3 regions of the Methylomusa anaerophila genome follow, and region 1 is predicted to be linked to each of the others. Evidence: riboswitches for the same ligand, from Rfam matches in the RefSeq annotation. Region 1 holds a riboswitch; each other region holds the start of a gene.
The links. Region 1 has a riboswitch for thiamine pyrophosphate ahead of thiS (sulfur carrier protein ThiS). Riboswitches for the same ligand answer to the same signal wherever they lie in the genome.
Positions count from the first base shown of each region.

Region 2: it holds a riboswitch for thiamine pyrophosphate, as region 1 does, so the genes downstream of both, thiC (phosphomethylpyrimidine synthase ThiC) here and thiS (sulfur carrier protein ThiS) in region 1, are expected to answer to the same signal.
Region 3: it holds a riboswitch for thiamine pyrophosphate, as region 1 does, so the genes downstream of both, thiE (thiamine phosphate synthase) here and thiS (sulfur carrier protein ThiS) in region 1, are expected to answer to the same signal.

Region 1 covers NZ_AP018449.1:3,841,302-3,843,567, forward strand. Annotated here, with positions in the region: gene MAMMFC1_RS17330 (Nif3-like dinuclear metal center hexameric protein) at 1-676, shown strand, start outside; TPP riboswitch at 761-870, shown strand; gene thiS (sulfur carrier protein ThiS) at 938-1,138, shown strand; gene MAMMFC1_RS17340 (thiazole synthase) at 1,142-1,912, shown strand; gene thiH (2-iminoacetate synthase ThiH) at 1,933-2,266, shown strand, end outside.
Region 2 covers NZ_AP018449.1:2,876,829-2,879,094, forward strand. Annotated here, with positions in the region: gene MAMMFC1_RS12920 (hypothetical protein) at 1-317, opposite strand, end outside; TPP riboswitch at 587-701, shown strand; gene thiC (phosphomethylpyrimidine synthase ThiC) at 806-2,107, shown strand.
Region 3 covers NZ_AP018449.1:3,319,810-3,322,075, forward strand. Annotated here, with positions in the region: gene MAMMFC1_RS14995 (spore germination protein) at 1-561, shown strand, start outside; TPP riboswitch at 601-707, shown strand; gene thiE (thiamine phosphate synthase) at 839-1,489, shown strand; gene MAMMFC1_RS15005 (YerC/YecD family TrpR-related protein) at 1,617-1,934, shown strand; gene hisZ (ATP phosphoribosyltransferase regulatory subunit) at 1,938-2,266, shown strand, end outside.

The sequences.
Region 1 (2,266 bases):
AGAAGTACGTTCGGCCATGACCATGGCCGGAGCGGGTCATATCGGCAATTACAGCCATTGCACATTTCAAACGTCTGGAACAGGTACTTTTTTCCCTTTGGCAGGAACCAATCCTTATCTTGGTAAACAGGGACAGCTTGAATATGCGGATGAATATCGATTAGAGACTATTATACCGGAAAAGCTCAGCCACACTGTGATCAGCGCCATGATCAAAGCCCATCCCTATGAAGAGGTAGCTTATGATGAATATCCATTATTAAATGCCGGCGCTATTCATGGATTGGGACGAATAGGACGCATTGCAGCGCCTGTTTCACTCCGTAAATTTGCTGATGATGTGAAACAGGCACTAGGTATTCCCTATGTCGTTATAGCCGGTGACGCGGATAAAAATATTACGCAAGTTGCTGTATGCGGCGGCAGCGGCGCGGCCTTGATACCAAGCGCCGCTGCCGCCGGGGCGGATGTGCTGGTGACCGGTGACGTCAAGTATCATGAAGCCCAAGAAGCAGTAGCTAATGATCTAGCCATAATTGACGCCGGACATTTTCCCACGGAAAACCTTGTAATACCTGGCATTACAAATTATTTGCGTCAATGTGCGCGGCAAGCCAACTGGGATGTGGAAATTATTTTCAATACAATTAGCAATAATGTATTGTCTATATACTGACTGCCCGATAATTCACAGATAATTCACAAATTGTTTGACGCCTTGTCAAATATAATATAAAATAGAGGACATAGAAACAATTAATATGTCGGCCGAGGGAGCTCATGTTATGGGCTGAGAGTGGAACTAAAGAGTTCCTGACCTCTAGACCTGAACGGGATAATGCCCGCGTAGGAAAGGCGTTAATTTGAGATATTAGCGTGCCTGCTGAGCGGGTACGCTTTTTTGCCTTGTCATAATTGAATGGAACGGAGGCTGACTATGACGCTGACAATCAACGGAAAAGAAGAAATAGTGGCCAACGGAACAACTTTGGCTGCACTTATCCAAGAGAAAGGGTTGAAGCCTGCTGTTATCGTTGTGGAGTATAACGGAACAATCGTCAAAAAAGAAGAGTGGCCCAATATCATCTTAAAAAATACTGATTGTTTGGAGATTGTGGCCTTTATAGGAGGGGGTTAAATTATGTCTGATACATTTGCAATTGGCGGTAAAAATTTGACAAGTCGTTTGTTCCTAGGGACAGGCAAGTTTGCGTCAAATAAATTAATACCGGAAGTTGTCAGGTCTTCCGGTTCGCAAGTGATAACGGTAGCGCTTAGACGGGTAAACCCTGATCAACCAGAAGAGAACATTGTTTCCTATATTCCGCAAGATTGCATACTCATGCCTAATACATCCGGTGCAAGAAATGCCGGGGAAGCAATCCGTATTGCTCAGTTAGCAAGAGCGGCTGGTTGTGGTGATTGGATTAAAATTGAAGTTGTTTCAGATCATAGGTATCTGCTGCCGGATAATATGGAAACCATCAAAGCGACAGAAGTTTTGGCGGCGGAAGGATTCGTCGTTTTGCCCTATATGTGTCCTGATCTAATGGCAGCTAAAAAACTGGTTGAAGCCGGCGCGGCGGCAGTAATGCCTTTAGGAGCCCCAATCGGAACAAACCGCGGGTTAAAGATGAAAGAGCTCATTGGCATTCTAATCGAAGAGATATCTGTGCCAATTATTGTGGATGCAGGAATCGGACGCCCATCGGAAGCGGCGGAAGCTATGGAGATGGGAGCGGCGGCAGTACTTGTAAACACTGCGGTTGCGACAGCCGATGATCCCATAGCCATGGCGAAAGCTTTTGGGTTAGCTGTGGAGGCTGGTCGACTAGCGTATTTAGCGGGACCTGGTACCGTACGGGACTATGCCAGTGCGTCCTCGCCGTTGACAGGTTTTTTACATGAGTAGTTCGGCAGGAGGTGAGCAATGTGAGTGTCTATAGAGAACTTGAAAAGTATGATGGCTTTAATTTTTATGAGTTTTTTGACCAGGTCAAGGAAGGTACAATTTTACAAATATTAGATAAAAAACGCTTATCGGTTATAGACTATCTGGCCCTATTGTCTCCTGCGGCTGAACACCAGCTTGAGGCCATGGCCCAGCGGGCTCACCGGGAAACAGTACAAAACTTCGGCAAAACCATTTTGCTCTATACACCATTGTATCTTGCCAACTATTGTGTAAATCACTGTGTATATTGCGGGTTTCAAACTGCCAATAAAATTGCGAGAAAAAAATTGTCCCTTGAGGAAGTTACTCTAG
Region 2 (2,266 bases), 960 kb from region 1:
CTGGGCGGGAAGGTAGGTGGGCAGCAGCAGGCTGTACGGGGCCCTAAACGGCAATTGCCGGTTCCCGGAAAGTTAAACGTACAAGAGATATTCTGAGCGCATATGAGACGGACTTCTTCAACAGAGATGTCGTGGCACTCGCAGTTCGGGGTGATGTTGACAGGTGCCAAATCAAGCCCAAAATTGGCCCGGCAATTTGGGTCGGAATGTATTGCACAGCAATCAGTGCAAAGGTTGTTAGGGTCAGAACATGACTCTTGACGAACGGCATTTTCAAAAATGGAAAAGTTGGGCACCTGTAATTTGGTTTGTTCCATTACCAATATCCTCCTTTAGTTTTACTAACATACCGGTTTTGCCGGTACTATTAAATTATTGCTTGGAAAGGGGGCAGTTATAGTGGACTACTAGGGCATAAGAGTGAGTTATGTGTTCTTAGTACATAATATGAGCATCAGGTTGAAATGTGCAAAAACCGATAAAATATTGATTTTGTTAGAGTTTTCCGTAAGCGCGTTTTTGGTACTTTTTTATAATAACCCTTGTCAGCGGCACTATTATGTGGTAAAGTCAAAATTAATAAAAATATAGGCGCTAGGGGGGCCAGATGAGGCTGGCTGAGATATAGACCCGATTCTAAGTCTATGACCCTCGAACCTGATGTGGCTAGTACCACCGTAGGGAAGCGGATGATGATGACAAACGGCAAGCTTACTACGTGCAATCGTATATAGCTCGCCGTTCCTATTTTTTGTTTGTTAATTAATCCTGAATTTCCGGGCATACACAAAGGAGGAGCAGAACTGTGGAATACAATACTCAGATGGACGCCGCCCGCAAGGGCATTGTTACCAAACAAATGGAGATTGTGGCTCGCAAAGAAAAAATGGATGTTAACCGGCTGCAGCAACTGGTAGCTGCAGGAAAAGTTGTCATTCCCGCCAATAAAAATCACAAATCCCTGGATCCGGAAGGTGTGGGAAACGGTCTCAGGACTAAAATCAATGTCAATATTGGGGTGTCGAAAGACTGCTACAACCTTGATTTGGAGCTTGAAAAAGCAAAAAGAGCCATTGAACTCAAGGCCGAAGCCATTATGGACCTGAGTTGCTATGGCAAAACGCAGGAATTCCGTCGGCGGTTAATCGCCATGGCGCCTGTCATGATTGGTACGGTGCCTATGTATGATGCCGTCGGCATGCTGGATAAAGAATTGAAAGATATTACAGTGGATGAATTCTTCAGTGTAGTGGAACGACACGCTGAAGATGGTGTGGATTTCATGACTATCCATTCCGGTATTAACCGGGCCACTGCCGAAAAGGTGAAAAACAACAGGCGTCTAACGAATATCGTGTCCCGCGGGGGATCCTTGCTTTTTGCCTGGATGGAATTGAATAACCGGGAAAACCCCTTTTTTGAATATTATGACCGCCTCTTAGACATCTGTGAAAGGTATGATGTAACCATTAGCCTGGGAGATGCCTGCCGGCCCGGTTCCATCCACGACGCCACCGACGCGGCGCAAATTGAGGAACTGATTGTGCTGGGCGAACTGACCAAGCGGGCTTGGGCCAGGAATGTGCAAGTCATGATTGAAGGTCCCGGTCATATGGCGATTAATGAGATTGCGGCCAATATGCTCCTGGAAAAACGGCTGTGTCATGGCGCTCCCTTTTACGTTTTAGGTCCGATTGTAACCGATGTTGCGCCGGGCTACGACCATATTACCAGCGCTATCGGCGGGGCTATCGCCGCCGCCAGCGGCGCGGATTTCCTCTGCTACGTTACTCCCGCCGAACATCTGCGCCTGCCTGATCTGGAAGACATGAAAGAAGGCATAATCGCCTCCCGCATCGCGGCCCATGCCGCCGACATCGCCAAGGGAATTCCCGGCGCCCGCGACTGGGACAACGCCATGAGCGCCGCCAGGGCGGAAGTCAACTTCCCGCGTATGATTGAACTGGCTATTGATCCGGAAAAAGCCGGACGCTACCGGGAGCAATCCCAACCGGAATGTGAAGACACCTGCACTATGTGCGGCAAGATGTGCCCGATGAAGAATATGAAGAAGATTTTGAACGGGGAAGATTTGACGATAAAATAGAATGAATAATTGGGCGGCAGAGTAAACTGGGCGGCGGAGTAAACGCCATTACCGGGTCTTAGCCAACGCTCCACCGTGCTACTTGACTTCCGCTTATGGCTAAGACCCGGTAATGGCTGCCGGGAGGCAGGAGTTTTGGCATGGGGACGGTTCGCTTGA
Region 3 (2,266 bases), 520 kb from region 1:
CCGCCGGTGTGGCTTGCCATGAGTTTGCAGCAGCATCTTTTGCCGGAATCTCTCGCTTTTTTGGGCCCGCGTGATCCGGGGATTATTCCGCTGGGAGTGCAGTTTATTCTCGCGGATATCGGCGTTGAACTGGTTCGTATGGCTACTGTTCATGTTCCGTCGGCGCAATCAACCGCTTTAGGATTCATCGGCGCTTTTATGCTGGGAGAATTTGCGACCAAAGTCGGGCTGTTCGGCAATGAGGTCATTTTTTATACGGCTGTTGCGGCGGTAGGAGGATTTGCAACACCGAGTGTAGAGCTTTCCATGACTATGCGCTTTTTCAGAATCGGCCTGCTCCTCCTCGTAATGTTTTTCAAATTGCCTGGTCTGTTCATTGGGATCATTGCGATCTTTCTGATAATGTTAGGGACTAAATCTTTAAATTTTCCCTATCTTTGGCCGTTATTCCCCTTTAATTACCAGGCAATGAAAGATGTCATTTTCCGGCTGCCGATACCGAAGAAAGTCCTCCGTCCGGCCATGCTCAAGCCCCAGGACAAGGACCGGCAGGAGAAGTGATTTCAGACTATTGCCAGCTGCATATAAAAGATGTAATATAGAAATTACCAAGGGAGCTCATGTTATGGGCTGAGAGTGGGCTGTAAGCGCCAGACCTTTTACCTGATCGGGATAATGCCCGCGTAGGAAGGTAATGGTAATGATTTGGCGCGCCTCATTTTGTGAGTCGCGCTTTTTGGTATTATGGGCTCCCCGCGTAACTATAGCGGCGGCCAAACAGGCTGACATTGTGCTAAATTATATTCTGGGTATAAACAAGTGATGAGGAGAGTAGCCAATGAAAAACTTTCATCTGGAGAATCTGATAGCTGCCGACATTTACGGCATAACGGCGGCAGACTATTCATTAGGGCGCACCAATGTGGAAATTGTCGACTTGCTAATCGCTGCCGGAATCAAAATTATTCAATACCGGGAAAAAAAGAAGCAAGCGCGGGCGAAATATGAAGAGTGCCTTATTATCCGGGAAAAGACCCGGGCTGCAGGTGTAACCTTTATTGTAAATGATCACATTGATTTGGCCATTCTGGTAGAAGCTGACGGTGTGCATATCGGTCAGGATGATCTGCCGCCGCAAGCAGTTCGCAAGCTGGTGGGCGAGAATATGCTTATTGGTCTTTCCACCCACTCGCCTGGCCAGGCTGCTGCTGCTGTTCGTCTAGGTGCGGTTGATTATATTGGCGTTGGTCCTATTTATACGCCGGGCATAAAAAAAGAGGATGTTTGCGCGCCCGTCGGGCTGGAGTATTTGGATTATGTGGCAGGCAATATAAACCTGCCGTTTGTTGCCATCGGCGGAATCAAAGAGCATAACATCAGATTGGTCAAAAACCATGGGGCGCGTACCATTGCCTTGGTCAGCGAAATCGTGGGCGCTGAGAATATTGGCGCTAAGGTTGCCGCGCTAAGGCAGGAAATGAACAGGTAATGAAGTTAATATATTTTCATATTGTAAAGAATCGAAGGATTAAAGCAGTAAAGCAGGGAATCTGATTTTGATGACGAATAGAAAAATTTAGATTTAAGTTTGCCGATTCGCGAGGAGGGCGGAATTTGTGCCGGTAAACCCTAAGCTTAAAGATGACTTAACCGACCGGTTATTTCAGGCCATATTGTCTTTACAGACTGAGGAAGAGTGCTACCAGTTTTTTGAAGATGTCTGTACAATTAGCGAATTAAAAGCTATGGCTCAGCGGCTGGAAGTAGCCAGAATGTTGAAGGCGGGCCACACATACGATGAAATAGTAGATCGGACAGGGGCCAGCACTGCGACCGTCAGCAGGGTGAAACGCTGTTTATATTATGGCGCGGATGGTTACAAACAGGTTTTACTTCGCCTTGAGGAAGAAAACAAGAGAATGGAGAGTTTATAGCATATGAACCGGGACCAATATGTACCGCAAATACCTTATGGAACACGTGACTTGCTGCCGCGTGAAGCTAAGCAGAAGCGAACGGTGGAGAACTCCTTGGCGGATTTATTTACAAAATGGGGCTATGAAGAGGTAATCACGCCTACTTTCGAGTATCTGCAAACTTTGTCTATCGGCGCTGGTGATGAAATGCTCCAGCATGTATTTAAATTCTTTGACAAAAATAATCGTATTCTGGTATTGCGGCCCGACATGACGACTCCTTTGGCCCGGGTAGCGGCTACCCGGCTTAAGGAAACTCCCCCGCCGGTTCGGCTGTTCTATTTGACCAA